Regions from separate parts of the Paucibacter sp. XJ19-41 genome, predicted to be linked through region 1. Evidence: predicted binding sites of a transcription regulator. Region 1 holds the regulator's gene; each other region holds the start of a gene.

Region 1 (7,158 bases):
GGCGCCGGTGGTCGCGGCGGCCCCTGCCAGCGCAAGTATTGCACCGCGCGAGGACCGCAAGGCCAGCGGCCAGGCCCGCCAACGCCTGGCCGAGCAGACCAAACCGATGCGCAAGGAAATGGAAGGCATCGACGCCAAGCTCAACAAGCTGGCCGATGAGCGCACGGCGCTGGAAGCCCAGCTGGCGGCCGGCAGCACCACGCCGGCCCAGATCGCCGAGCTCGGCAAACGGCTGAAAGCCATCCATGATGAGTTGGAGGCCGCCGAGCTGCGCTGGCTGGAGCTCAGCGCCCAGGTCGACGCGATTCAGGCCGCCGCCTGAGTCTTCTCCCCTCTCAGCGCGCGGCCAGCACGGCCGCGATTGCCAGCGCCGCCGGCAAGGCCTGCACGAACAGGATTTTCTTGCCGACGGTAGCGGCGCCGTAGACGCCCGCAGCCACGACGCAGCCCAGGAAGAAGAGCTGGTTCGCTGTGTTGCCGGCCGCCAGGCCCCAGAGCAGGCCCGCACTCAAAAAGCCGTTGTAGAGGCCCTGGTTGGCGGCCAGGGTCTTGCTCGCCTCGGCGAACTCGGGTGTCAGTCTGAAGACCTTGCGGCCCAGCGGCTTGGTCCAGAAGAACATCTCCAGCACCAGAAAATACAGATGCAGGGCGGCCACCAGGGCCACCAGCAGGTTCGCCAACATCGTCATCTCGTCCCCCTAGCTTGAATAACCATTTAAGTTGTGTGCAATTTAATTGCGGAATACATTATCACCCATGCCACGCAACCAGACCACCGCAGCACCGAGCCAGGCCGAGCAATGGCTGCAGCTGGACCAGCAGCTGTGCTTTGCGCTGTACGCCAGCTCGCTGGCCATGACCAAGCTCTACAAGCCGCTGCTGGAGCCCATGGGCCTGACCTACCCTCAGTACCTGGTGATGTTGGTGCTTTGGGAGGCGGACGGCATCAGCGTTTCCACCCTGGGCCAGCGCCTCTCGCTGGACTCCGGCACCCGGACGCCCTTGCTCAAACGCCTGGAGGCCGGCGCACTGATCACCCGCCGCCGCGCGCAGGACGACGAGCGCCGCGTCGACATTTTCCTCAGCGATGCCGGCCGCGCGCTGAAGGCGCAGGCCCTGAACATTCCGCCCCAGCTCGCCTGCGCCAGCGCCTGCTCGCTGGATGAACTCGTCTCCCTGACCCGGCGCCTGCATGAGCTGCGCAAGCAGCTCTCCAGCGCCGACCTTTCTTCGCCCACCCACCACTCCTGATAGGAAGAAGCACCATGGCACTCGACAAAGTTCTCTACACCGCCACCGCCACCGCCACCGGCGGCCGTGAAGGCAAGGCCTCCTCGTCCGACGGCGCTCTGAGCGTCACGCTGAGTACACCCAAGGAACTGGGCGGCGCCGGCGGCTCGGGCACCAACCCCGAGCAGATGTTCGCCGCCGGTTATTCGGCCTGCTTCATCGGCGCGATGAAGGCCGTCGCCGGCAAGATCAAGATCGCCGTGCCGGCCGATGTGTCCATCACCTCGGAAGTGGGCATCGGCCCGATTCCCGCCGGCTTCGGCATCCAGGTCGCGATGAAGATCAGCCTGCCGGGTCTGGAGCGCAGTCAGGCCGAAACCCTGGTGGCCGCCGCCCACCAGGTCTGCCCTTACTCGAATGCCACGCGCGGCAATATCGATGTGAGCCTGACCATCGTCTAAGGACCTTGGCCGAGCCAGACAGGGGCTGCGGCCCCTGTTGTCGTTTCAGGCCAGCAATTCGAGCAAGAGTTCGATACGCGCCTTGACCGGGCTCAGCGCGCCGGCGCTGGGCAGGGCCGCAGCCGAGGACGTGACCGGACCGGCATCGCAGCGGCTGCTGCGCAGGATCCTGACGCCCTGCTGCTGGGCGCTGCGCAGGGCCTGCTCCAGCGACAGCGACAGCGTGCCATTGCCGGTGCCAGCTACCACCAGACCGTCGACCCCCTGGGCCAGCAAGGCCTGCACGAGCGCGCCGTCGGCGCCGACATGGTTCAGCACGATCTGCACGCGCGGCCAGGCCGCAGCGGGTTTGCCGATACGCGCCAGGCCGACGGCGCCCTCCGCTGCCGGCCAGGCACCCAAGGGGCGCAGCACGCCCTCCTCCACGACGGCGACCAGGCCCCCATCGCTGGAAGCAAAGGCATCGACCTTGTAGCTGTGCACCTTGCGGATCTGCTCGGGCCCATGAACAGCACCCGCGAAGACGGTGAGCACCCCTTGCGCACGTTCATCGCTGGCAACGCTGACGGCATCGAGCAGATTTTGCGGCCCATCGGTCTGCAAGGCCGTCGCCGGTCGCATCGCGGCGGTCAACACCACCGGCTTGCGCGGCGCCAACACGCGGTGCAGGAAATAAGCCGTCTCTTCCAAGGTATCGGTGCCATGGGTGATAACGACCCCGGCCACCTCCTCGCGCGCCAGATGGTGGGCCACTCGCTCGGCCAGCCGCTGCCAGGTCGCGAAGTCCATGTCCTTGCTGTCGAGCTGGGCCACTTGCTCGGCCTCCAGCGCCTGCTGCGCCAGCGGCGGCACGGCCGACACCAGATCGTCCACGCCCAGCTGGGCGGCGGTGTAGCCGACGTTGTCGGACGCCGTGCGGGCCTGGCCGGCAATCGTGCCGCCGGTGCCCAGGATCACGATAAAAGGCTTGTTCTTGCTGACCACGGTCACTTCCTGGATGAATGAACAGTTACTGGATATATACTCAGGCGCATCTTTCCCAGATGTCTGCGAGCCCAGCATGGACGATATCAGCCCCAGTGTTTCCACCGTCAAATTGACGGCACGCCAGCAGCAGATCCTTGACTTGGTGCGCCAGGCCATCGAGCAGACCGGAGCCCCTCCGACCCGCGCCGAGATCGCCAACGAGTTGGGTTTCCGCTCGGCCAATGCGGCCGAGGAGCATCTGCAGGCCTTGGCGCGCAAGGGCGTGATCGAACTGGTCGGCGGCACGTCGCGCGGCATCCGGCTGAAGTCGGACACCTTGAAAGCCATGCATCAGGAGCGCCGCGCCCGTGAGGACTTCCAGTTCTCGCTGCCGATTCCGAATCTGTCGCAACTCACCCTGCCCCTGGTCGGGCGCGTCGCGGCCGGCCATCCCATCCTCGCGCAGGAGCATATCGAGCAGAGCTACACGGTCGAGAGCGGCATGTTCGCGCGCCGACCCGATTTCCTGCTGAAGGTGCGCGGCATGAGCATGAAGGACATCGGCATCATGGACGGCGATCTGCTGGCGGTGCAAAAGGCCAGCGAAGCCAAGAATGGGCAGATCGTCGTCGCACGGCTGGGTGATGAGGTCACCGTCAAGCGCTTCAAACGCAGCCGCAGCGGCGGCATCGAGTTGCTGGCCGAGAACCCCGACTTCGAACCCATCTTGGTCGCGGCCGGCGATGAGAGTTTTGCATTGGAAGGTCTGGCCGTCGGTTTGATTCGCGGGCAAATGGCCTTCTGATACTGCGGCCGCAATCAAGTTTGCAGGGATGATGTCTCTGCAAACATTTGATATGTCTCGGCGCACAAGAAAAAACCCTGGAGGCTTGCGCTTCCAGGGTTTCAAATGTTGGCGGAGTGGACGGGACTCGAACCCGCGACCCCCGGCGTGACAGGCCGGTATTCTAACCAACTGAACTACCACTCCAGATACTCTTGCGAATATCAGATAAGTTCTGTAGTTTCTCGAAGCATGCGCTTCCAAAACTACCAAGCCTTATCAAACTTGGCGTCCCCTAGGGGATTCGAACCCCTGTAGTCACCGTGAAAGGGTGGTGTCCTAGGCCTCTAGACGAAGGGGACTAAACCTTCTATTTACTTCTTCTACTTCGCTGCCCGAGCCGCGCGCCACCGACACCCTGAGGTGACTTGGTGGAGGTAAGCGGGATCGAACCGCTGACCTCTTGCATGCCATGCAAGCGCTCTCCCAGCTGAGCTATACCCCCCAAAAATTCCGGGCTACACGCTGCTCAAGCAGTAATTTCTCTCAAAATACAAGCGGCCAACTGAATGGCCGCTTACCGATGCGAATCGGGCAAACCTTGGCGGAGTGGACGGGACTCGAACCCGCGACCCCCGGCGTGACAGGCCGGTATTCTAACCAACTGAACTACCACTCCGCAGTGGGATAATTTCACAACTGCTGCAGTATACATTATATATCGCAGCAATTATCAAGTTTATCAAACTTGGCGTCCCCTAGGGGATTCGAACCCCTGTAGTCACCGTGAAAGGGTGGTGTCCTAGGCCTCGAGACGAAGGGGACTAAACCTTCTGACTTCTACTTCCTCATCCTTGATCTGCGCGCCAACCACCTCCCCAGAAACCTGAACATGTGGTGGAGGTAAGCGGGATCGAACCGCTGACCTCTTGCATGCCATGCAAGCGCTCTCCCAGCTGAGCTATACCCCCTCAGATCATGCAAGCCGCTTCGATTACTCGTTGCTGTCTGCCGTTCTTTGTGTATCGCGCTGTTCAAGCGAGACATAGAGTATAGAACGATTTTTATGCGCAGCGCAAGCGTTCGACCACATTTTCTTTATCGAACAGTTCCAGCACCGCGTCGACCGACGGAGTTTGTGCACGACCACACACCAGCACCCGCAGCGGTATCGCCAGTTGCGGCATCTTCAGGCCGTGGGCCGTGATGGTTTCCTTGATCGCGGCCTGGATGCCGGCCTTGTTCCAGTCGGTGGCGGCGAGCTTGTCGGCCAGCGTTGCGAGCGCGGGCTTCACCGCCTCGCTGACATGGGCGGCCAGATCCTCGGCGCTGGGCTGCACCGGCGCGAAATACATGGCCAGCCAATCGGCCAGCGCCACCGTGGTCGCGCAGCGATCCTTGAACAGCGCGCACATGGCCGGCAGCCGGCCGAGATCGGCCGTGACGCCGCGCTTGGCCAGCTGCGCCGCGACGAGCGCCGACAGGCGCGCGTCATCGGCCTGCTTGATGTACTGGCTGTTGACCCACTCCAGCTTGGCCGGGTCCCACTGCGCCGGGCTCTTGGAGAGATGCGAACCGTCGAACCAGCTGACCAGCTGTTCGCGCGAGAACAACTCGTCATCGCCGTGGCTCCAGCCCAGGCGCGACAGGTAGTTCAGCATCGCCTCGGGCAGATAGCCGTTCTCTTCGTAGGCGGTGACGCTGACCGCACCGCGGCGCTTGCTCAGCTTCTGGCCATCGTCGCCGAGGATCACCGGCACATGGCCGAAGGCCGGCAGCGGCGCCCCCAGTGCGTTGAAGATATTGATCTGCCAGGGCGTGTTGTTGACATGCTCGTCGCCACGGAACACATGGCTGATCTTCATGTCCCAGTCGTCGATGACCACGGCGAAGTTGTAGGTCGGCACGCCATCGGTGCGCAGGATGATCAGGTCGTCGATCTCGCGGTTGTTGATCGTGATCGGGCCCTTGCACAAATCATCCCAAGTCACATCGCCGCCGATCGGGTTCTTGAAACGCACGACCGGCTTGACGCCCTCGGGAACGGCGGGCAGCACCTTGCCGGCTTCCGGCCGCCAGGTGCCGTCATAGCGGCGCTTCTCGCCGCGCGCTTCCTGGCCTGCCTTCATCGCATCCAGCTCTTGGGGCGTGCAGTAGCAGCGGTAGGCGGTACCGGCGGCGATCATCTGCTCGATCACCTCGTTGTAGCGCGCCAGGCGCTGCATCTGGTAGATCGGACCCTCGTCGTATTCCAGCCCCAGCCACTGCATCGCGGCAAGGATCTGGTCGACCGAGTCCTGGGTCGAGCGCGCGACATCCGTGTCCTCGATGCGCAGCACGAACTGGCCACCGTGGTGGCGGGCATAGGCCCAGGAGAACAGCGCCGTACGAGCGGTGCCCAGGTGCAGAAAGCCGGTCGGCGATGGGGCAATGCGGGTGCGGACAGGGGTGCGGGTTTGTGTCATGGCGAGATCAGGTATTCATGGTCTTCGGGAGCCGGCACTCAGCCCTGCTCCGTGCCGCTTTGCAGGGCCAGCCGGGTGCGGGCCGGGCCATCCTCTTCCTCGCCCTGCGACTTGCGCTGCTGCTGCATCGTCGCGAAGTCTTCGGCCGAGACATCGCCGGTGATGTAGCTGCCGTCGAAGCAGGAGGCCTCGAAGCCGTTCAAGCCCGGGCGCAGCGCTGCGACCACGCGCTTCATCGCATCGACGTCCTGGTAGATCAGCGCATCGGCGCCGATGTACTGGCGGATTTCCTCGATCGAGCGGTTGTGCGCGATCAGCTCTTCGCTGGTGGGCATGTCGATGCCGTAGACATTCGGGTAGCGCACCGGCGGCGCGGCCGAGGCCAGATAGACCTTGCGGGCGCCGGCCTCGCGGGCCATCTGGACGATTTCCTTGGAGGTGGTGCCGCGCACGATGGAATCATCGACCAGCAGCACATTGCGGTTCTTGAACTCCAGGCCGATCGCATTGAGTTTCTGGCGCACCGACTTCTTGCGCGCGCCCTGCCCCGGCATGATGAAGGTGCGGCCGACATAGCGGTTCTTCACGAAGCCCTCGCGATAGGGCTTGCCGATGCGGTGCGCCAGCTGCATCGCCGAGGGCCGGCTCGACTCGGGAATCGGGATCACGACATCGATATCGCTGGGTGGCATCGTCGAGATCAGACGCTGGGCCAGGGTCTCACCCATATTCAGCCGGGCCTGGTAGACCGAGATGCCGTCCATCACCGAGTCCGGGCGCGCCAGATAGACGAACTCGAACATGCAGGGGTTCAGGGTCGGGCTGTCGGCGCACTGCTGCGTGTGCATCTGGCCGTTCATGTCGATGAAGATCGCCTCGCCGGGCGCCACATCGCGGATCAGCTGATGGCCGGTACCCTCCAGCGCGACGCTCTCGCTGGCCACCATGATCTCGCCGTCGGCCGCCTGGCCGAAGCACAGCGGGCGGATGCCGTAAGGGTCGCGGAAGGCCAGCAGGCCATGGCCGGCGATCAGCGCGATCACCGCGTAGGAGCCCTTGATGCGCTTGTGCACCGCCCGCACCGCCTTGAACACCTCCTCGGGCGTCACCGGCAGATCGCGCGCGGCCAGCTCCAGCTCGTGGGCGACGACGTTGATCAGCACCTCGGTGTCGCTCTCGGTGTTGATATGGCGGCGGTCGATGTCGAACAGCTCCTTCTTCAGCGCATGCGCATTGGTCAGATTGCCGTTGT
Region 2 (7,158 bases), on a different contig from region 1:
CGAGCTCGAAGGCCCGCAGGGCATGCTCGGCATAGGCGGTGACGAACACCACCGCCGGCCGCAGCGGCAGCTCGCGCAAGGCCTCGGCCAGCTGCAGGCCGTCCGGGCCGGGCATTTGCACATCAAGAAGCACCAGATCGCAGCCATGGTCTTTCAACCAGGCCTGGGCTTGGGAGGCGGTGCCGGCCTCGGCCACCACCTCGGCGCGCGGCTCGTCGCAGGCCTCCAGCAGGCCGCGCAGGCGCATCCGCGCCAGCGGCTCGTCATCAACCAACAGGACTTTCAAAGCGGGCTGTGTATGCATGGCAATGGGCTCAGCGCGGCAGCAGGATGCGCACCGTGAAACGCTGGGCCTCCTGGCTCACCTCAAATCGGGCGGCCACATCATGCATCAGACGCAGACGCTGGCGCACATTGCGCAGCGCCAGGCCGTGGCCGGCCTGCTTGGCCTTGGCGCCGACCGTGTTGACCACCAGGATCTCGACCTCGGCGCCGCGCGCGCGCGTGCTCACCTGCACATCGCCGCCGCCGTCATTGGGTTCGACCCCATGGCGCACCGCGTTCTCGACCAACGGCTGCAGCAGCAGCGGCGGCACCCGGGCGCCGGCGGCCGCCGGGTCGAGCTGCCACTGCACCCGCAGGCGCTCGCCGTAACGGATCTGCTCGATGTCCAGATAGCGCCGCGCGAGCTCGACCTCGGCCTCCAGGCTGACCACGGTATCGGCCTCGGCCAGCGCCACGCGAAACAGCTCGCTGAGGTCCTCCAGCACCCCCTCGGCGCGCTGCGGGTCGACACGCACCAAGGCCATCGCGGTGTTCAGCGTGTTGAACAGGAAGTGCGGCCGGATGCGCGACTGCAGCTCGACCAGACGGGCCAGCGCATCGGCCGGGCGCTGCGTGCGCTCGCGCAGCTTCAGCCAGTACAGCAGCATCGCGGCGGTGGCGCCTCCGGCCAGCGCCACGCTGAGCAGGCGAAACCAGCCACTGGCCTCGTCGCTGGCCAGGTTCAGCAGCTGCCAGCCCCCCAGCGCGCACAGCGCCCCCAGGCTCAGCACCACCAGCCACTGCCAGGGCTCGCGCCAGCGCGCCAGCAGGCGCCGCAGGCCACAGACCAGCAGCAGCCACAGCAGCACGCCGCTGAGCGTCACCACGGTGCCGCTGCTCATCCACAGCGCCCATTGGGAAAAATCGCGGGCCCCCAGCGCCAGCCCCAGCGCCAGCAGCAGCTGCACGCCCAGCACGGCACGCAGCACCAGGCCGACATGGCAGACATCGAAGACCCGCTGGGCGTCGAACAACGGTGAGAACCGCTGGGCCTCGGTCGGCTGCGGCGCCAGGCCCAGCACGCTGGTCAGGTTGCGACTGTCGGACCAGTCATGCTCATGTCGTCCCGCCATCGTCTGCCAGCCCCTCGATAGAATCGCGTTTTCCCTATTTTGCTCCAGGCCGATCTCGCGTCGATGCGGGCCGGCCCTGCCGCCATCCCACCATGTCCCAGCCCGCAGACAACCAACTCGCCAACAAAGCCCAAGCCTGGTCCGCCCTGTTCTCCGAGCCGATGAGCGAGCTGGTCAAGCGCTACACCGCCAGCGTGTTCTTTGACAAGCGCCTGTGGGCTGCCGACATCCAGGGCAGCCTGGCCCACGCCGAGATGCTGAAAGCCCAGGGCATCTTGTCGGCCGAGGACCACGGCGCGATCGAGCGGGGCATGGCCCAGATCCGCGGTGAGATCGAGGCCGGCAGCTTCGAGTGGAAACTGGACCTCGAGGATGTGCATCTGAATATCGAGGCCCGCCTGACCGAGCTGGTGGGCATTCCGGCCAAGCGCCTGCACACCGGGCGCAGCCGCAATGACCAGGTCGCCACCGATGTGCGGCTGTGGCTGCGCGGCGAGATCGATGAGCTGAACGCGCTGCTGAGCGCGCTGCAGCTGGCCCTGGTCGAGGTGGCCGAGAAGAATGCAGAGGTCATCCTGCCCGGCTTCACCCATCTGCAGGTGGCCCAGCCGGTGGCCTTCGGCCATCATCTGCTGGCCTACGTCGAGATGTTCGCCCGCGATGCCGAGCGCCTGGCCGACACGCGCCGCCGCGTCAACCGCCTGCCGCTGGGCGCGGCCGCGCTGGCCGGCACCAGCTACCCGCTGGATCGCCAGCGCGTGGCCAAGACCCTGGGCATGGAAGAGGTCTGCCAAAACAGCCTGGACGCCGTATCGGATCGCGACTTCGCGATCGAGTTCACGGCCGCCGCCTCCTTGATCATGGTGCACATCTCGCGCCTGTCGGAGGAGCTGATCCTGTGGATGAGTCAGAGCTTCGGTTTCATCGACCTGGCCGACCGCTTCTGCACCGGCTCGTCCATCATGCCGCAGAAGAAGAACCCCGATGTGCCAGAACTGGCGCGCGGCAAGACCGGCCGCGTGGTCGGTCATCTGATGGGCCTGATCACCTTGATGAAGGGCCAGCCCCTGGCCTACAACAAGGACAATCAGGAGGACAAGGAGCCGCTGTTCGACACCGTCGACACGCTCAAGGACACCTTGCGCATCTTTGCCGAGATGGCCGGCGGCATCACGGTCAAGCCCGAGGCGATGGAGCGCGCCGCGCTGAAGGGCTATGCCACCGCGACCGATCTGGCCGACTACCTGGTCAAGAAGGGCCTGGCCTTCCGCGACGCGCACGAGATCGTCGCCCATGCGGTCAAGACGGCCATCGGCATGGGGGTCGATCTGTCGGCGCTGCCGCTGGCCGAGCTGCAGAAGTTCGATGCCCGCATAGCCTCCGATGTGTTCGAGGTGCTGTCGCTGCGCGGCTCGCTGAACGCCCGCAACATCCTCGGCGGCACCGCGCCGGCCCAGGTGCGCGCCCAGGTGGCGCGGCATCGCGCCCGGCTCGGCGCCTGATCTTGAGCCAGCGCAAGCCCGACCCGACAGGGTCGGGCTAGGCTGGCGGCCATGAACAGTCTGACTTGGAGCGACGACCTCGCTCTCGACCACCCCCAGCTGGATCGAACCCATGAGGAGTTCGTCGAACTGCTGAACGCGCTGGCCGCCCTGCTTGCCCAGGGGGCTGCCGATCCCCTGCCCCTGTATGCCCAGCTGCTGGCCCATACCGAGGCCCACTTCGCGATGGAAGAGGGCTGGATGGCAGCCACCGGCTTCGCGCCCGACAACTGCCATGCCCGCCAGCACGCGATGGTGCTGGACCTGATGCGCCAGGTGCAGATCCATGCCCATGCGCAGCAAGACCTGGAACCGCTGCGTCGGCTGCTGCCGGAGCTGATCGGCTGGTTTCCCGCCCATGCCGAGATGATGGATGCGGCCCTGGTCTATCACATGGGCCAGCTGGGCTTCGACACCGGCACCGGCCGGATGAGTCGACCGCCGCTCCAGTCCACCCCGGCCATCAGCTCTTGCGGCAACAACAGCTGCGCGTAGACGCTTGGCAAGCCGGGCCTGGCTTCGTATACTGTATGCATCAACAGTATTCGAGGGGTCCATCATGCGTTCCTGCTATCGCCAGACCTACAGCCCGGCTCCCGTGCTGCGTGTTCCTCGCTGGCTGCGCAGCCTCTGGGTCTGGTTGTGAGCCGCGCCTGCTGCTGACTTCGCGTTGTCAGCAGGGCCGCCTGACAATCGCCGCATGGCCCGCCCACCGGATTCCGCTGCCCTCCCCGACCGCCTGATCGCGCATCTGGACATGGATGCCTTCTACGCGTCGGTGGAGCTGCTGCGCTATCCCGAGCTGAAGGGCCAGGCCGTCGTGATCGGAGGCCGCCGTGCCCATGAGCCCAAGACCTTGGCCGACGGCACCCGCCGCTACGCCCGGCTGCGCGACTACACCGGTCGCGGCGTCGTCACCACCTCGACCTATGCGGCGCGCGATCTGGGTGTGTTCTCCGCGATGGGCCTGATGAAGGCGGCGTTGCGCGCGCCCGATGCCATCCTGCTGCCCACCGACTTCGACGCCTATCGCAAATACTCCCGGCTGTTCAAGGCGGCCGTGGCCGAGATCGCGCCGGTGATCGAGGATCGCGGCATCGACGAGATCTATATCGACCTCAGCGAGGTCGCCGGCATCCGCGAGCCGGTCGGGCACGACCCGCTGGGCGGCGTGCGCGCGGTGGCGCGCGATATCAAGAACTCGGTGCAGCGAGCCACCGGCCTGAGCTGCTCGATCGGCATCACCCCCAACAAGCTGCTGTCCAAGATCGCCTCGGAGCTGGACAAGCCCGACGGGCTGACGATACTGCTGGCCAGCGAGATCCCGACCCGCATCTGGCCGCTGGCGGCGCGCAAGATCAATGGCATCGGCCCGAAGGCCGCCGCCAAGCTCGCCACCCTGGGCCTGGAGACCGTCGGCCAGATCGCCGCCGCCGATCCGGCGATGCTGATCAGCCAGTTCGGCACAAGCTACGGCAGCTGGCTGCACGAGGCCGCCCATGGCCGCGACCAGCGGCCGGTGGTGACTTATAGCGAACCGGTCTCGATCAGCCGCGAAACCACCTTCGAGCGCGATCTGCATGCGGTGCATGACCGCGCCGAGCTCTCCGCCATCTTCAGCCGGCTGTGCGAACAGCTGGCCGGCGATCTGGAACGCAAGGGCTACCAGGGCCGGACGGTAGGCATCAAGCTGCGCTTCGAGGGTTTTGTCACCGTGACCCGCGACCTGACCCTGGATGCGCCGATCGCCGACTTCGCAGCGCTTCGTCATGCGGCCGGCAGCTGTCTGAAACGGGTCGATCTGAGCCGGCGGCTGCGGCTGCTGGGCGTTCGGATCGGCGGCTTGTCGCGGCCGGGCGACGCCCAGTCGGTACCCAGGCCGCTTCGAAAGGCCGCCGCGCCCCGGCTGGAAAGCCAGGACTTGTTCTAAGGCCGGCGTCGCAACAGCAGCTCGTACAAGGCCCGGGCCGCCGTGCTCAACTCCCGGTCACGCCGCCGCACCAGAAACAGCTGCCGGTCCGCCAGCCCTCGCCAGCGCAGCTCACGGGTGGCCAGCTCCGGCTGCCTGAAATGAAACAGGCTGAAGGCCGGCACCACCGACAGGCCCAGCCCGGCGCGCACCATGCCCATCACGGTGGCCAGTTGCTCGACCTCCATCAGGGTCTGCAGCCGCAAGGGATGGACGGCCGCGTCCAGCAGCTGGCGCACGCTGCTGTGGCGGGCCAGGTGGATGAAGGGAAAGGGCAGCAGATCGCGCGGCTTCAGGCTGGGCCGCGACAGCAGCTCATGGCCCTGCGGACAGACCAGGTGGAAGCGGTCGCTGGCAAATGGCTCGGCGCGCAGCTCGGGCGTATCGGCCCGCACCGCGGCAATCGCGAAATCGGCCTGGCCCTCGCGCACCCGCTGCAGACAGGGCTCGCTGAGCACATCGGCCACCTGCAGCGCGATGCCCGGATGAGCGCTGCGGAACTCGCTGAGCAGGCCCGGCAACCAGCCCGCCGCCAGCGAGGGCAGCAAGGCCAGCGAGACCTGGCCGCGACGCAGCTGGGCATGGTCGCGCACCTCGGCCAGGGCCTGGCCCAGCTGGGCCAACAGCGGCGCGGCGCTGCGCTCGAACACCTGGCCCTCCACCGTCAACGCGACATGGCGGGTACTGCGCTCGAACAGGCGTGCGCCGACCGCCGTCTCGAGGCCCTGGATCAGCGCGCTGAAGGCAGGCTGCGACAGATGGCAGTGCACGGCGGCCTGGGTGAAGCTGCGCAGCCGCGCCAGCGCAACAAAAGCCTGCAGCTGGCGGCTGGAGATGCTGGCCGAGGAAGCGGGATCGTCATTCATCTGAATTTCAGAATAACCGATCTGAACAATCGAATTCACAGCTCAGACATCCGAGCCTAGAGTCGCTGCCATGGATGCGATAAGACCTGCTGTGTTGCGTGTCGCCTCGGCCGCCGGCTTTTCCGGCGACCGCAGCGATGCCGCCTTGCCTCTGGTGTGCGAGCTGCAAGCCTGCGGCGGGCCGGGCGTGCTGATCTTCGAGACCCTGGCCGAGCGCACGCTGGCGCTGGCCCAGCTGGCGCGCCGCGCCGACCCCGAGGGCGGTTATGAGCCGATGCTCGACGAGCTGCTGCGCCCGGTGCTGGCCGACTGCCTGGCCAGCGGCATCGCCATCGTCAGCAATTTCGGCGCCGCCAATCCGCGCGGCGCGGCACGGCGCATCCGCGCGCTGGCCGCCGAGCTGGGCCTGGCGCCGCCGCGCATCGCCATCGTGCTCGGTGATGACCTGAGCGGCCCGGCCCAGCGCCCCCTGCTTGAGAAAGCGCTGGGCGTGGCCGACAGCTCGGCCTGGGTCTCGGCCAACGCCTACCAGGGCGCGGCACCGATCGCCGAGGCGCTGCGCTCCGGCGCGCAGATCGTCGTCTGCGGCCGGGTCGCCGACCCGGCGCTGGTGCTGGGCCCGGCGATGGCCCACTTCGGCTGGGCAGCGGACGACTGGGACCGGCTGGCGCGCGGCACGATGGCCGGCCATCTGCTGGAATGCGGCGCCCAGGTCAGCGGCGGCTACTACGCCGACCCGGGCTACAAGGAGGTGCCAGGTCTTGCCCAGCTGGGCTACCCGATTGCCGAGATCGATGCCGACGGCGGCTGCCTCATCACCAAGCCGCCCGGCAGCGGCGGCCGCATCGACCGCCATACCGTCACCGAGCAGCTGCTCTACGAGCTGCACGACCCGGCCGCCTATCTGACCCCCGATGTGATCGCCGATGTCAGCGCGGCCGAGCTGCACGAGGAAGGGCCGGACCGCGTGCGACTGACGGGCGTGCGTGGCCATCCGCGGCCGGACACTCTCAAGGTCAATGTCTGCCAGCCCAGCGGCTGGCTGGCCGAGGGCGAGATCTCCTACGCTGGCCCGCGCGCCGAGGGCCGCGCACGGCTGGCGGCCCAGGTGCTGCGCGAGCGCCTGCCCGAGCTGGCCCTGCGGGTCGATCTGATCGGCGTGGCCAGCCTGCTGGGCGATGACGCCGGCCTGTGGCTGGACGCACAGCCGACGGGTGCGGCGCGCGATGTGCGCCTGCGCATCGCGGCCCAGCATGCCGACAAGGCCACGGCCGAGCGCCTGTGCCGCGAGCTCAATGCCCTCTACACCTGCGGCCCGGCGGGCGGCGGCGGCGTGCGCACCGCGCTGCGTCAACGCCTCGCGCTTGCCTCTTGCCTGCTGCCGC
Region 3 (7,158 bases), on a different contig from region 1:
GCCGGTGCTGCGCGAGTATCAGAAGAACCGGGTCTGCACCCTGCTCGATCCGCACAAGGACCCGCTCGGCAAGGGCTTCCACATCCTCCAGGGCGAGATCGCGCTCGGCTCGGGCGGGTTGACCGGCAAGGGCTTCATGAAGGGCACGCAAACCCATCTGGAGTTCATCCCCGAGCGCACCACCGACTTCATCTTCGCCGCCTATGGCGAGGAGTTCGGCCTGGTCGGCGCCCTGGGCCTGCTTCTGGGATTTGCCGCGCTGATCGTGCGCGGGCTGATGATCGCGGCCGAGGCGGCCAACCCGTTCGGCCGCCTGATGGCCGGCGCCATCACGCTGAGCTTCTTCACTTACGTGTTCGTCAATATGGGCATGGTCAGCGGCATCCTGCCGGTGGTCGGCGTGCCGCTGCCCTTCATCAGCTATGGCGGCACGGCGATGGTGATGCTGGGCCTGAGCCTGGGCATCCTGATGTCGATCGCGAAGAGCCGGCGCTTCATGTCCCGCTGAGCGCGTCGCGGCCCGGATGGGCCGCGAAACGCACGGTGAAGCGTGCGCCGGGCCCTTGGCCGTCCTCCTGCGCCTGGCCGGATCGCAGCTCGCGGGTTTCGTCCAGCGTGATCTCGGCCTCATGCTGCTGGACGATTTCACGCACGATGGCCAGGCCCAGCCCCGAGCCGTCGACATTGGTGCCCAAGGCCCGGTAGAAGGGCTGGAACACCTGCTCGCGCTCCGACTCCGCAATGCCCGGCCCCGAGTCCTCGACCTGCAGCACCGTGACCTGGCCGAACGGGTCTTCGACGACGCGCACCGTCACCGTGCCATGCGGCGGTGTGTAGAGCAGGGCGTTGTCGACCAGATTGCGGATCAGCTCGCGGATCAGCAGCGGATGGCCGTTGATGCGCAGCGCGCTGTGCTCGTCGTCCGGCCCCTCGAAGCCGAGGTCGATGCGCTTGTCCATCGCGCGCGGCACGAAGTCGCGCACCGTCTCCATCGCCAGCTCGGACAGATTGACCTCGCTGCGCCGCGCCGCATGCTCCTTGTCCTCGGCACGGGCCATCGCGAGCAGCTGGTTGACCATATGGGCGGCACGCTGGCTGGACAGGGCGATCTGCTGCAGCGAGCGGCGCAGCTCGGCCGGCTCGCTGCGACCCTCGTCGATCTCGCGCTGCGCGAACTCGGCCTGGGTGCGCAGGCCGGCCAGCGGCGTCTTCAGCTGATGGGCGGCATCGGCCAGGAAGTGCTTCTGCGCGCTGATCGACTGGTCGAGCCGGCCCAACAAATCATTGATCGCGCGCACCAGCGGTGCGACCTCGTCGGGGATGCGGCGTTCGTCGATCGGGCTCAGGTCCGAACTCTCGCGCGAGCGGATACGGCGCTGCAGATCGTTCAGCGGTGCGATGCCGCGCGCCAGCGCCAGCCACACCAGCAGCACCGCCAGCGGCAGTATCACGAACTGCGGCAGTATCACGCCCTTGATGATCTCGTTGGTCAGGCGCGCCCGCTTGCCCAGGGTCTCGGCCACCTGGACCAGCATGGTCTGGGTCGAGCCGGCCTGGCCCTCGGGCGCCACCCATAGATAGGCGACCCGCACCGTGTCGCTGCCGACCTCGTCGTCGCGGAAATGCAGCTCCCAAGGCACGATGGGATCGTCGGCGGCCGGCACCGGCAGCTGGCGATCGCCGCTGAGGAACTCGCCGCGCAGACCCAGCACCTGGTAGTAGACCGTGTCGGCCTCGTCGGCCCGCAGCAGCGCGGCGGCCTCCGGCGACAGCGCGTAGCGGGAGCGCGCGCTGCTGCCGGCGCGCGGCGTCTCCGAGGCCGCCTGCAGGCCCAGATTGCGCGCCATCTCGCCGAGCTCGCGGTCGTAAGGCCGGTTGGCAATGCCCTGCGCCACCAGCCAGGTCAACGCGACACTGATCGGCCAGATCACCAGCAGCGGGGCGAGCATCCAATCGAGGATCTCGCCGAACAGCGAGCGTTGTTCGGTGTCTCCGGCCATTCACGCTGCTGGCGTCAGCCAGGAATTTTTTCGAGACAGTAGCCGAGGCCGCGCACCGTGGCGATGCGGATCGGCCCCTGCTCGATCTTCTTGCGCAGGCGGTGGATATAGACCTCGATCGCGTTATTGCTGACCTCTTCGCCCCATTCGCACAGACGCTCGACCAACTGGTCCTTGCTGACCAGGCGGCCGGCGCGCTGCAGTAGCACCTCCAGCAGGCTCAGCTCGCGCGCCGACAGCTCGATCATCTGCTCATTGATATAGGCAACCCGGCCGGTCGCGTCGAAGCTGAGCGGCCCGTGCTTGATGATGCTGGAGGCGGTGCCCAGGCCGCGCCGTGTCAGTGCCCGCACCCTAGCCTCGAGTTCCTGCAGCGAGAAGGGCTTGGCCATGTAATCGTCGGCGCCCAGATCCAGGCCCTTGACGCGCTGCTCGACACTGTCGGCCGCCGTCAGTATCAGCACCGGCATCGATGCACCGCGCCCGCGCAGCTTACGCAGCACCTCCAGCCCATGCAGCTTGGGCAGGCCCAGATCCAGAATCACCAGATCGAACTCGTGCGAGGCCAACGCCGCATCGGCCTCGGTGCCCGAGCCGACCTGGTCCACCGCATAGCCGGAGGCGCGCAAGGAGCGCAGCAAACCATCGGCCAGCACTTGGTCGTCTTCCGCAATCAGGATGCGCATGCTTTGTCCCCAGTCTTTACGAGCATTCTAGGGACGCCCGGCCTGCTGACATTGCATGTCAGCAGCCAGCCCCTAAACTACTGTACGAATATACAGATTGCGCCATAATGCGCGCAGCCTCAACAGGAGAAAAACATGGACGCCCCCGTCAAAGCCATCAACACCGAAAAAGCCAAGGCCCTGCAAGCCGCCCTGTCCCAGATCGAGAAGCAGTTCGGCAAGGGCTCCATCATGCGCCTGGGCGAGGGCGAGGTGATCGAGGACATCCAGGTGGTGTCGACCGGCTCGCTGGGCCTGGACATCGCGCTGGGCGTCGGTGGCCTGCCGCGCGGCCGGGTGGTCGAGATCTATGGCCCGGAATCCTCGGGCAAGACGACGCTGACCCTGCAGGTGATTGCCGAGATGCAAAAGCTCAGCGGCGTCTGCGCCTTCATCGACGCCGAGCACGCGCTGGACATCCAGTACGCACAGAAGCTGGGCGTCAATCTGCAGGAACTGCTGATCAGCCAGCCGGACACCGGTGAGCAGGCGCTGGAAATCGTCGATGCGCTGGTGCGCTCCGGTTCCGTGGACCTGATCGTGGTCGACTCGGTCGCCGCGCTGACGCCCAAGGCCGAGCTGGAAGGCGAGATGGGCGACTCGCTGCCCGGCCTGCAGGCCCGGCTGATGAGCCAGGCGCTGCGCAAGCTGACCGCGACGATCAAGAAGACCAACTGCATGGTCATCTTCATCAACCAGATCCGCATGAAGATCGGCGTGATGTTCGGCAGCCCCGAGACCACCACCGGCGGCAATGCCCTGAAGTTCTATGCCTCGGTGCGCCTGGACATCCGCCGCATCGGCTCGATCAAGAAGGGCGAGGAAGTGATCGGCTCCGAAACCAAGGTCAAAGTCGTCAAGAACAAGGTGGCCCCCCCGTTCAAGACCGCCGAGTTCGACATCCTCTATGGCGAGGGTATCAGCCGCGAGGGCGAAATCATCGACATGGGCGTGGTCGCCAAGGTGGTCGACAAGGCCGGCGCCTGGTACGCCTACAACGGCGAGAAGATCGGCCAGGGCAAGGACAACGCGCGCGAATTCCTGCGCGAGAACCCCGATATCGGCCGCGAGATCGAGAACAAGGTGCGCGAATCGCTAGGCGTGCCGCTGTTGACGGTGGACGGGCCGGCTGACAAGGCTTGATGCTTCTTCGTCGGGCTGTGCCGAGTTGGGCACCTGACGCCGGCTTGCCATGAAGCCCCTGTCACTGAAGATGCGGGCCATCACGTTGCTGGCGCAGCGTGAGCACAGCCGCAGCGAGTTGCGCCGCAAGCTGCTGCGCATCGCGCGGGCGCAGCGCGACGCGGCCGGCGCCGAGGCTGTAGAAGCGGCAGAGATCGAGACCGATGTCGATGAATTGCTGGTCTGGCTGCAGGCCCAGGGCTATCTCAGCGAGGAACGCTTCGTCGAGTCACGCATCCATGCCCGCGCCCAGCGCTACGGCCATCTGCGCATCCAGCAGGAGTTGGCCCAGCACGGGCTGAGCCTGAGCGCCGACAGCCAGGCACGGCTGAAGGACAGTGAATTCGAGCGCGCGCAGGCGATCTGGCAGCGCAAGTTCGGCAGCCCGGCCGAGGACGCCAACGGCCGGGCCAAGCAGACCCGTTTTCTGCTGGCGCGGGGCTTTTCGGCCGATGTCGTGCGGCAGGTTTTGCGTGCGTCACAGACCGGCTGACAGCTTCGCGACAGGCTTGCGGCGGCGCAGCATGCTACATTGCCGGACTGTGCAAAGCCTGCTCGCAGCCACAATAAGGGCCTGCGGGCCTGTTTTTGTGCGTCCGTGTTTGTCCAGCGCCCCATGTCCTTGCTCAACCCCTCCACTGCGCGCCGTCTGCTGCACCGTCGAGCTCTCGATGTGCAGGTCTATGCGCGCGACGACGGGCTCTACGAGGTCGAGGCCACGCTGAGCGACACCAAGACACGCGATGTCCCGATGGCCGGCGGCACCCGCCATGCCGGCGAGCCCATCCATGACATGCTGCTGCAACTGGTCGTCGACACCGAGTTGACGATCCACGAGGCCGGCTCGCAGACGCGCTGGATGCCTTACCCCGGCGCTTGCGACCAGCATGACGATGCCTATGCGCGCCTAGTCGGCCTGAATCTGCTGAAAGGATTCCGGCTCGGCGTCAAGGAACGCCTGGCCGGCACCCGGGGCTGCACCCATCTGACCGAGCTGTGCCAGATCCTGCCGACTGCGGTGATCCAGGCCTTTGCCGGCCTCGTGATCGACACCCGCGAGGGCGACAGCTCGGGCCAGCCGCCATTCCAGCTCGACAAATGCCATGCCCTGCGCCGCGACGGCGCGGTCGTGCGCACCCATTACCCTCGCTGGTATCGCGACGGCCAGGCAGCCTCTGCTGCCGGCGCCGCCACGTTGCCTGCGGCTTCCTCATCCTGACTTTTCCAAGAAGCGAGACCCCTATGAAGATTCACGAGTACCAGGGCAAGGAAATCCTGCGCCAGTTCGGTGTGCCGGTGCCGCGTGGCATCCCGGCCTTCACGGTGCAAGAAGCGGTGGAAGCCGCACAGAAGCTGGGCGGCCCGGTCTGGGTCGTGAAGGCGCAGATTCACGCCGGTGGCCGTGGCAAGGGTGGCGGTGTCAAGCTGGGCCGCTCGCTGGACGATGTGAAGAGCCTGGCCGAGCAGATCCTGGGCATGCAGCTGATCACGCACCAGACCGGTCCGGAAGGCCAGAAGGTCCGCCGCCTCTATATCGAAGACGGCGCCGACATCAAGAATGAGCTGTATGTCTCGCTGGTCACCGACCGCGGCACGCAGAAGGTTGCCTTCATCGCCTCCAGCGAAGGCGGCATGGACATCGAGGAAGTGGCTCACGCCACGCCCGAGAAGATCATCACCGAGATGATCGACCCGCTGACCGGCCTGACCGAAGCCCAGTCGCGCAAGATCGCCGCAGCCATTGGCCTGACCGGCGCTTCGGTGGACCAGGCCGTCGACCTGTTCGCCAAGCTCTACAAGTGCTATATGGACACCGACGCGTCGCTGGTGGAGATCAACCCGCTGAACTGCGACTCCAAGGGCAACCTGATCGCGCTGGACGCCAAGTTCAACTTCGACGCCAACGCGCTGTTCCGCCACCCCGAGATCGTCGCCTACCGCGATCTGGATGAAGAGGACCCGGCCGAAGTCGAAGCTTCGAAGTTCGACCTGGCTTACATCTCGCTGGACGGCAATATCGGCTGCCTGGTGAACGGCGCCGGTCTGGCCATGGCCACGATGGACACCATCAAGCTGTTCGGCGGCGAGCCGGCCAACTTCCTGGACGTCGGCGGTGGCGCCACGGCCGAGAAGGTCACCGAAGCCTTCAAGATCATGCTGAAGAACCCCGAGGTGAAGGGCATCCTCGTGAACATCTTCGGCGGCATCATGAAGTGCGACACCATCGCCGAAGGCGTGATCACCGCCTGCAAGGCCGTGAATCTGTCCGTGCCGCTGGTTGTGCGCATGAAGGGCACCAATGAAGAGCTGGGCAAGAAGATGCTGGCCGAATCCGGCCTGCCCATCATCGCCGCCGATTCGATGGCCGAAGCCGCGACGAAGATCGTCGCCGCCGTCGCTTAAAGCCCTTTAGGAAAGAAATCATGTCGATCTACATCAACAAAGACACCAAGGTCATCACCCAGGGCATCACGGGCAAGACCGGTCAGTTCCACACCCTGGGCTGCCAGGCCTATGCCAACGGCAAAAACGCCTTCGTCGCCGGTGTGAACCCGAAGAAGGCCGGCGAGAAGTTCTCGGACATCCCAATCTACGCCACCGTCAAGGAAGCCGCCGGCCAGACCGGCGCCACCGTGTCGGTGATCTATGTGCCGCCCGCCGGCGCCGCTGCCGCGATCTGGGAAGCCGTCGAAGCCGACCTGGACCTGGCGATCTGCATCACCGAAGGTATCCCCGTCAAGGACATGCTGGAAGTGCGCAACAAGATGAAGGCCAAGGAAGCCGCCGGTGGCAAGCGCACCCTGCTGCTGGGCCCCAACTGCCCCGGCCTGATCACGCCCGAAGAAATCAAGATCGGCATCATGCCGGGTCACATCCACCGCAAGGGCCGCATCGGCGTCGTGTCCCGTTCGGGCACGCTGACCTATGAAGCCGTGGCGCAACTGACCGAGATCGGCCTGGGCCAATCGTCGGCCGTCGGCATTGGTGGCGACCCGATCAATGGCCTGAAGCACATCGATGTGATGAAGGCCTTCAACGACGATCCGGACACCGACGCCGTCATCATGATCGGCGAAATCGGCGGCCCGGACGAGGCCGAAGCCGCCCGCTGGTGCAAGCTGAACATGAAGAAGCCGGTGGTCGGCTTCATCGCCGGCGTCACCGCCCCTCCGGGCAAGCGCATGGGCCACGCCGGCGCGCTGATCTCCGGCGGCGCTGACACGGCCGATGCCAAGCTCGCCATCATGGAA
Region 4 (7,158 bases), on a different contig from region 1:
TGTCGATAGCGAGGCTGATGAGCGACTCGACGGTCTCATCGGCTTCGTCGTAAGTCTCAAGCCGCGTGGCGAAAGCGTCCAACTTAAAGTCGCCCGTCATACCCTTCACCGTGGTTGCTCGCTTGCGCAAAGCGTCCAGCGGCCGCCCGGCGTGGTCGAGAGCGTCGAGGAGGTGAGTGCGGACACCGTCCAACATGCTGTGGTAAGCACCGGCCAGCTCATCGGTCACCGACTGAAGGCGTGAGTTCAAGGTCGCCGGGTCTTGGGCCTCAAGCAATGTCGGCAAATCCGAGAACAGAACGCGCAGCGGGTCACTCGCCTTGAGCAGCATCGCGCGAACCTGTTGCGCCCGCGACGACACGGTCGTTGTTCGCTTCGTCCAGCCAGGAAGACCAACGACAAGCCCGACCAGTCCGCGTGCCACGTCCAAAGGCGCGGCGCCGACCTCTGCACTCGACCGGTCAGAGACGGTCTTTGCCAGGGCCTCAACCAGTTTGGCCTTGTCCTTCGAGGCCTCGACATGTTGGAAGCGAATGCGGCTCGGGTCCAGCGTCCATTCATCGACGACGGCGTCAGTTAAATCAGGCGTGAAAACGCCGTTGACATACAGCGCTAGCGACGACCGATTGGCGAGGTAGAACGCAAGCGACAGCACCGGCATGACCCCTGACCGGATGCCGTACGGGGGCCGCGCCCAAGCTGCATAGAGGTCGTTCAGAGTGAGCGACCTGCCTTCGGAAAGGAGGTCGGCGCTAGTCTTCCACCAGAAGGCTTCGTAGGTCTTGCCCCGGTTGTTGAAGTTCGGCTCACCGAAGTCCCAGTTGTCGCCCGCCCTGGCGCGATGCAGCCCCGGGTCGTTCAGCACGGTGTAGTACAGCCCCGCGTCGGCGGGGTACCCGTCGTAGCCCAGCCTAGGAAGATGGCCATGGCTCACCATGCGATTCATCAGGTCCTTGCGGGCCTTGACCGAATTGCTAGACGGGGCTTCTCGGTTGATGAGCTCGCTGAAGATGTGAGGAGCCTTGTCGTAGACCAGCTCGACCATGTCGGAAGCGATGACTGAAAGAACGGTGCTCCCTTTCGTTTCGATGGCCGTGCCATGGCTGTACCACTTCGAGAGTTCGAAAGCGTCCGCAAGTTCCTCTTCCAACGAAGCACGTACGGCCTCAATACGGCCCACAACCTCCCGCCGCGCAACAGAATCCCCGTGCAGCTCCGGCCTGGTTTTCATCACGCGCTCAGAAGCCGCCAACTCGAGGCTCAACTCGATGATGCGCTCCGCGTTCTTGGGCGTGCCAAGCAGCAGCGTCTCAACGGCTGCGTCCTTGCTGGCGTAACGCACGCGGTGCTCGGCCGACTTGACCGGCTGCCCCGGAGGAGGGAGGCACAAGAGGAAGGCGCCCGCGCTAGCCCCCTTGAGCGCGAACTTCTCGACGACCTTTTCGATGTCTTCCAGACGAACGATGCCGCGCGTGAACCACCGCATGGTTCCGGTGGTCTGGTAGGCGCGTTTGGCCAGAACAGGCTGAAGGTCACTGAGCGTGGAGATGTGCTCGAGGTCTGGCTCGCCAATCTCGCCGCGAGCCAGGTTGATCGCACCTTCAATGTCGAAGTCTGAGCCGGCAAAGATGCCCCAGGCCCCAAGGTGCTTGCGCTCAATGAGAACCTTCCATTCGGCCAGCTCCTCGAGAGCCTTACGAATCTGCAGCTCGTCCACGCTCGGGGTCGAGACCGCCAAGACCGACTCTTCCGCGACCAGGCCTGACCCGTTGCGGAACATCTCGATCAGCGCAATGGTCTTGGTCAGCTGGACGTGGACGTCCGTGCCCTTCGCCTCAGCACGCTCAACCGCGTCGCAGCATTGGGCCCAGCGATGTCCGTCTGGAGATGCGACGATAGCTGGCTCCAGATTGGCGCGCAGGTAGTCCCAGTAGAACGCCGGGCCATACATGGTGAACCACTGCGCCTCGTAGCCATTGAGGAACTCGACGAAACCCAATGGCTCGCGCGATGCGAGGAAGCCGAAGGTGCTGCGCTCGTTCTGCCCAAATCGACGGCGCGAGATGGGGCCCAACAATGCTGCTGTGACGGGGTGCAGCGGCCAGCAGGCTCGCAGAGAGGCCGCCAGCGTGGCAGGAGTACCAGGACGCCGAGTTCGGATGGCGCTAGCAATCTTGTCCGCGAACTTCGACGCCTCGCCAAGAGGGGGCGGGTCCTCTACGTTGATGGCCTTACCAACCAGCTCGATAACCTCGTCGGCAGCGGCGACGAGCGGGATGTCCACGAAGCGGCCTTGCACTTTCGCCCACTCATCACGTGACTGCCTGCCGAGGCGCGACGCATAGGCGTCAAAGGCTTGATGCAGGATGCCAACGATGACGAGCTTGCCCGCACAACGGCTCGCCGCTTCAGCCAGCTCCTGGAAGAAATAGATGTCCCCGCCTTCCTGTGCGGATGCCTCAAGAAGCTTGCCCAGTTCGTCGATGACGACCAAGACACCTTGGGGATGACGCTCAGCAGCTTCGACAAGCTCACCAACGACGTCGGGTTGCTTCTTGCGATTTGCAGGCAGGCCCTTGGCCTTCGCCAGGGCAACGCTCAGCTCCTGGACTACGTCGGCACGCTTCCCGACGACCGGCACTACCAGCCAGCCGTCCCCCTTCGCCTCGAACGCCTTGTGAACGAGACTGCCCTCGGGCAGTGCGAGCAGCTGCTTGGCTTTGGTGCGGACCTTCGGCTGCGCGCCGACCAGCGAGCAAAGCATCAGTGCCAGCGAAGACTTGCCCCCGCCGTACGGGCCAGTCCACGTAAATGCCCGCTGCCGGGTCTCCGTGATCTGACGGGCCATGCTCTCCAGCAACGACGTTGCTGTGCCTTGGCAGACGTAGCCGGAGAGAGCGTCCTCTCGTCCGAGGTCAGTGTCGATGCGAACAGAGCGGAGAAACTGACGAGAAATAGTGACGACGTCAAACAACATTAGTTTCTCTGCGCCTGCAGGTCGAGTTTGCTTACGCATAGGCACTTTCGAGCACCTTATATTTGTATTCCGTCAGACTCTTTAGGGCCGATTCTTTTCTCGTAACCTGCCGAATGCCTGCCTGCTCAGTCCATTGAATCTGACCTCGGGTCAAATCCTCAAGAGCCATCAATCTATCCGCTACCGCGCTCTCATCGAGTTTGAATACTCGCCCAGGAGAGCCGTAGTCGTAGGCCACGCGGTCGAAGGCCATGACTGCCCCCGCATGCGGCATGCGCTCCCAATAGTCCAACAGCGCATAGGCAAAGATACCGTCAGGCAAGGATCGCTTCGATCCACGACGAAACTCAAACGCGCCCTTGGCGTTCTGCTGAATGAGCCCGAGTTCACCGAGCAACGGCTCGCTCATCTCTTCGGGAGAGTCGCCGCCGAGTCGCGGAACATAGCTACGAATGCAGCACTCCACGTCACGCTTCAGTGTGGCCATGGAGATGCGGAGCTTGTGCTCTGTCACCAACCCGGTGAGCGAGTTCACGATGAACTCGCGGTCGAAGACTTGCTGCACGACGTGGTTGAACAGGAACCACCACGTCGTGGTCTTCTCGTGAGTGCTAGCGGCCTGCCAATGCATCAGCCATGTGGTGGCTGTGTGCTCGCAATACGCATCGAGCCCGTTCTTGTTATTGAAGAGCAAATTGCCAAGGCGTGTCGGAACATACCCACCATCGTCCTCGATAATGCCGCAGGCGGTGGCCCAAAACCGGATGGACATGGCCATGTTCTTGCCGACGCCGAAGCGAACAATGGCCTCCTCGTCCGCAAAGACTGACCGGGGTGCGGGCTCTTCGAACTGTGTCACCGCGTCATAGGCCTTGCGGAGCCATAGCTGACGCAAGGGAAAGGTCTCATGCCCGCTGAACTGCGGCGGGGCCTCTGAAGGTAGCTGAATCATTTGGGGTAAGTTTAACTGGACGACTTCACCAGCCCGGCCGGGTAGACCCCATTGAGCGTTGGAAAAGCACCCGACTGCTTGGTCGCAGGGCATCTGATTGCTACCCGAGTGCGGTTGGCAGCCTCGATGCTGTGATTGTGTACAGTATCGACCCGGGGCGTGCTGTTCGCAAGTCAACGCCCCTTTTGCAGGCGTATTGACGCAACACAAGGCATCGCCTAGAGTCCGGAACGCTACCGGGTTGTTCTACCTGTCAGGGGTGGGGCGGCAGAAACAGGTCGCACGTAGTCGAGTAAGGCGTGGCTGCACCCATCGGGGCGGTTGTGCACAAAAAGGCGAATCATGACCATCACTGAAGCCGAGGCGCAGTCGCGCGCCGTCGCATCTTTCCAGGCGCTTCTCTCGAAGCATCGCCCTGGTTCCTCCACCTACCGCATTGCCGAACGCGCGCTTGATCTGGCGTTCAACGGAGCGTGTGCGTATGGCGCACATGCTGAACAGGCACTGATGGTGGAGGCCGAGAACCTGATAACGAAGCAGGTGCAAGCCAAGCTGCTTGCATTGCCGGCTGAGCCTCCTCAGCCCATCGCATCCCCGTCTCCGCTTGGCCCCGCTAGTACCCGCTTTTTGGCGTGGCGCGGAACGCTGCGCTCGCATGCCGCAGAGCAATTCGTCCAAGCCGAACTGTGGCTGACCACTGAAGGTCATCGCGGAGACGGCTATGCACTCCTCAGCTGAACTGATCTTCGACGAACCCCGTCAACACGCTTTTCTGGCCATTCCTTCGGTCTTGAGGGCTTTGGTGCCCCCGGGTTGGGCCGGCGTGTACATGTTGCTCCGGGGAGAAGCTCCGTTCTACGTCGGCCGCTCCGATACCTGCCTGCAGACCAGGCTGGCTGCGCACCCATTGCTACCTCTTGCCTCGCATGTGACGTGGGAAACATGCGCAAGCCCGCTGCAGGCTTACCGCCTTGAGTCGGCTTGGTTTCACACGCTGCGGCTGACCGCTGGAGTCGTTAACCGAATTCACCCCGCTCACCCAACGGGTGAGCTGAACCTTTGCCCCTTCTGCAGCACGGGGGACTACCAGGCGTGGACGCAGTTGATGCGCCCGCACCCGGAAATCAGTGCTGCGTCCACGGTGGCTGCCGACCAAATGGCGACGGCCGCAAAAACCTGAGGAAACACCATGTCAAAAGCTACCACCACAAGCGAAGTCACCCCCGAAATCGCCATGATCCAGACAGGGCAGGCCCTGCTCTCGCTTCGGGACTCCGGCCATAGCCTCCCTACCGCCCTGGGCGAGGTCATCGACAACAGCATCGAGGCGAACGCCAACAACATCTCGGTTCTGCTCGAGCAAAGCGAGGAGCGTGGCAAGAAGCGCGTTCATCGCATCGCCATCAGTGACGATGGTGAAGGCATGCCGGCAGACATCCTTCACCGTTACCTGGTGCTGGGCTATTCGTCACGCTACATGCGGTCAGACACCATCGGCAAGTACGGTGTCGGCGCCAAGCTGGCGGCCTTGAATTTCGGGCGCCGAATCGACGTCTGGAGCCGAGATAAGGCCGACGCCGAGTGGTTGCACGTCCACTTCGATTTGAACGAGGCGCTCGACGATGAGGGCTCGGGCAAGTCTGTCGTGTTGAAGGCCCCCGCTCCAGCCGCCCCCCCGGCCGACCTGAAGCATGTTTTCCCCGCAGAGACCGGCACCGTCGTGGTGTGGTCCAAGGTCGACCGTCTCGAGGAAGGACGCGCTGCGCGTGACTTCAATGAGCTGCGCCAAGAGCTGGAGAAGGAACTGTCGCGCATCTTCCGACACTTCCTGGATGGCGGCATCAAGATTTCGATCAACGACTCGCAGCTCATCCCGCATGACCCGCTGATGCTGCTGGAGCGCACGTGGGCCGACACGGTACTGAACAAGGAGTACAAGCGCGACGATCTGAAGAAAGGTGTGCTGCATCACTACGGTGCGACCGTCATCGCCGAGGAGCCAGTGAAAGTCGGCCAGCATTCCGCCCGTCTGCGCGTGACTCTCTACCCGAAAGAAGTCCTGCGAAGCCGCGGCAAAGGTGGCGATAACTTGGCGAAAGCGCTACGCATCCCTGAGAACGAAGGCGCGCTCAGCTTTGTCCGGAAGAACCGCGAAGTTGCGTACTCGAACGTGCCTCGCATCCTGCCTGCAGGTGTCCAGGAAATGGATCGGTTCATCGGCATCGAGGTCTCTTTCGATCCAGAGCTCGACGACTACTTTGGTATTCGGAACGTGAAGCGTGGCGTCGAGCCCCATGGCGAACTCCGCGACAAGCTGCGAGAACACCTCAAGAAGCACATTCCGACCGCCCGAAAGCTGATCGACGAAACGTGGGGAGTGGCAGCCCGCGAGCAGCATGAGGCCTCTGGCGAGCATGCGGCCCTTCTCGACGCCGTTAAGGACGTCGATGCAGTCATGCCGAAACCCCGTGTAGAGCCTCAAGAAGACGCGCCGCCCGTTGATGTGGCGCTCAAAGAGCTAGCGGAGGACGCCGGCTTTACCAAGCCAGAGGAGCAGCAGAAGTACATCGAGGACAAGAAGAAGCTGCCGTTCGTTATCGAGTCGGTGAACTTCCCGGGCAACATCTTCCTGAGCACCACGCATGTGGCTGACCAGGTCATCATCAGGCTCAACACTCGCCATCCGTTCTACCGCGAGATGTGGGAACCACTGAAGGCTATCTCCCAACGAGACCCAGGGACGGTTTCTGGGGATGAAGCAGTCAAGGCGGCGCGCCGTAGCGTCGAGGCCATGACGCTATTGCTCATCGCCTACGGCAAGGCCGAGTCGATGAACCCGAACCCAGTTGAGCAGTACGGCGACCTGACTCAGTTCTGGGGCCAGTTCCTAGGTACGCTGCTGAACAAGGTGAAGAACGTGTTGTAAGCGTCTAAGCCCTAGGGCCTTGGCAAACCTAGAAGTGAGCCAGGGCCTTGTGGCAAACGTAGAAGGCGGGTTCAAGGGCCACCGTTCCGCAGAACCCGATATGGCTGGGTTGTAGGCACCACGTGCAAGGAGAAGTGTTATGAAACAGGCTATGTTCCAGGGGCGAGTGATTGATGGCGAAGAGGGTGTCGACATCAAGGATAGCCTTGGTGGCTCCCCTGACTTCCGCTGCGTTGAATGTGGCGAGGCGGCTCGATCCGAACGCGCCGGCGGTCACATGCCGGCGCGGATTGAGCACCTCAA

The links. Region 1 encodes LexA, which represses DNA repair genes until DNA is damaged. Its sites were predicted from a motif close to ACTGTATNNNNATACAGT; they were not measured.
Region 2: PO768_RS11165 (DNA polymerase Y family protein) is a predicted target of LexA. The motif match lies at 3,464-3,481, and genes of this name have one in related genera.
Region 3: recA (recombinase RecA) is a predicted target of LexA. The motif match lies at 2,766-2,783, and genes of this name have one in related genera.
Region 4: PO768_RS13250 (DUF4007 family protein) is a predicted target of LexA. The motif match lies at 4,058-4,075, and genes of this name have one in related genera.

The regions. Positions count from the first base shown of each region.
Region 1 is NZ_JAQOWX010000043.1:25,302-32,459, forward strand. It holds gene PO768_RS13000 (ABC-F family ATP-binding cassette domain-containing protein) at 1-322, shown strand, start outside; gene PO768_RS13005 (DUF1304 domain-containing protein) at 336-689, opposite strand; gene PO768_RS13010 (MarR family winged helix-turn-helix transcriptional regulator) at 757-1,251, shown strand; gene PO768_RS13015 (organic hydroperoxide resistance protein) at 1,266-1,691, shown strand; gene PO768_RS13020 (asparaginase) at 1,737-2,675, opposite strand; gene lexA (transcriptional repressor LexA) at 2,752-3,462, shown strand; tRNA gene PO768_RS13030 (tRNA-Asp) at 3,572-3,648, opposite strand; tRNA gene PO768_RS13035 (tRNA-Glu) at 3,728-3,803, opposite strand; tRNA gene PO768_RS13040 (tRNA-Ala) at 3,871-3,946, opposite strand; tRNA gene PO768_RS13045 (tRNA-Asp) at 4,044-4,120, opposite strand; tRNA gene PO768_RS13050 (tRNA-Glu) at 4,191-4,266, opposite strand; tRNA gene PO768_RS13055 (tRNA-Ala) at 4,337-4,412, opposite strand; gene gltX (glutamate--tRNA ligase) at 4,506-5,906, opposite strand; gene purF (amidophosphoribosyltransferase) at 5,945-7,158, opposite strand, start outside.
Region 2 is NZ_JAQOWX010000034.1:21,628-28,785, reverse strand. It holds gene PO768_RS11185 (LytR/AlgR family response regulator transcription factor) at 1-304, opposite strand, end outside; gene PO768_RS11180 (sensor histidine kinase) at 315-1,397, opposite strand; gene argH (argininosuccinate lyase) at 1,490-2,899, shown strand; gene PO768_RS11170 (hemerythrin domain-containing protein) at 2,951-3,433, shown strand; gene PO768_RS11165 (DNA polymerase Y family protein) at 3,639-4,868, shown strand; gene PO768_RS11160 (LysR family transcriptional regulator) at 4,865-5,773, opposite strand; gene PO768_RS11155 (acyclic terpene utilization AtuA family protein) at 5,844-7,158, shown strand, end outside.
Region 3 is NZ_JAQOWX010000036.1:19,057-26,214, reverse strand. It holds gene rodA (rod shape-determining protein RodA) at 1-508, shown strand, start outside; gene PO768_RS11620 (sensor histidine kinase) at 495-2,000, opposite strand; gene PO768_RS11615 (response regulator) at 2,015-2,686, opposite strand; gene recA (recombinase RecA) at 2,822-3,868, shown strand; gene recX (recombination regulator RecX) at 3,918-4,400, shown strand; gene PO768_RS11600 (DUF2889 domain-containing protein) at 4,524-5,126, shown strand; gene sucC (ADP-forming succinate--CoA ligase subunit beta) at 5,150-6,310, shown strand; gene sucD (succinate--CoA ligase subunit alpha) at 6,331-7,158, shown strand, end outside.
Region 4 is NZ_JAQOWX010000044.1:22,252-29,409, forward strand. It holds gene PO768_RS13245 (ATP-binding protein) at 1-2,974, opposite strand, end outside; gene PO768_RS13250 (DUF4007 family protein) at 3,009-3,929, opposite strand; gene PO768_RS13255 (hypothetical protein) at 4,272-4,667, shown strand; gene PO768_RS13260 (ATP-binding protein) at 5,119-6,855, shown strand; gene PO768_RS13265 (hypothetical protein) at 6,884-7,158, opposite strand, start outside.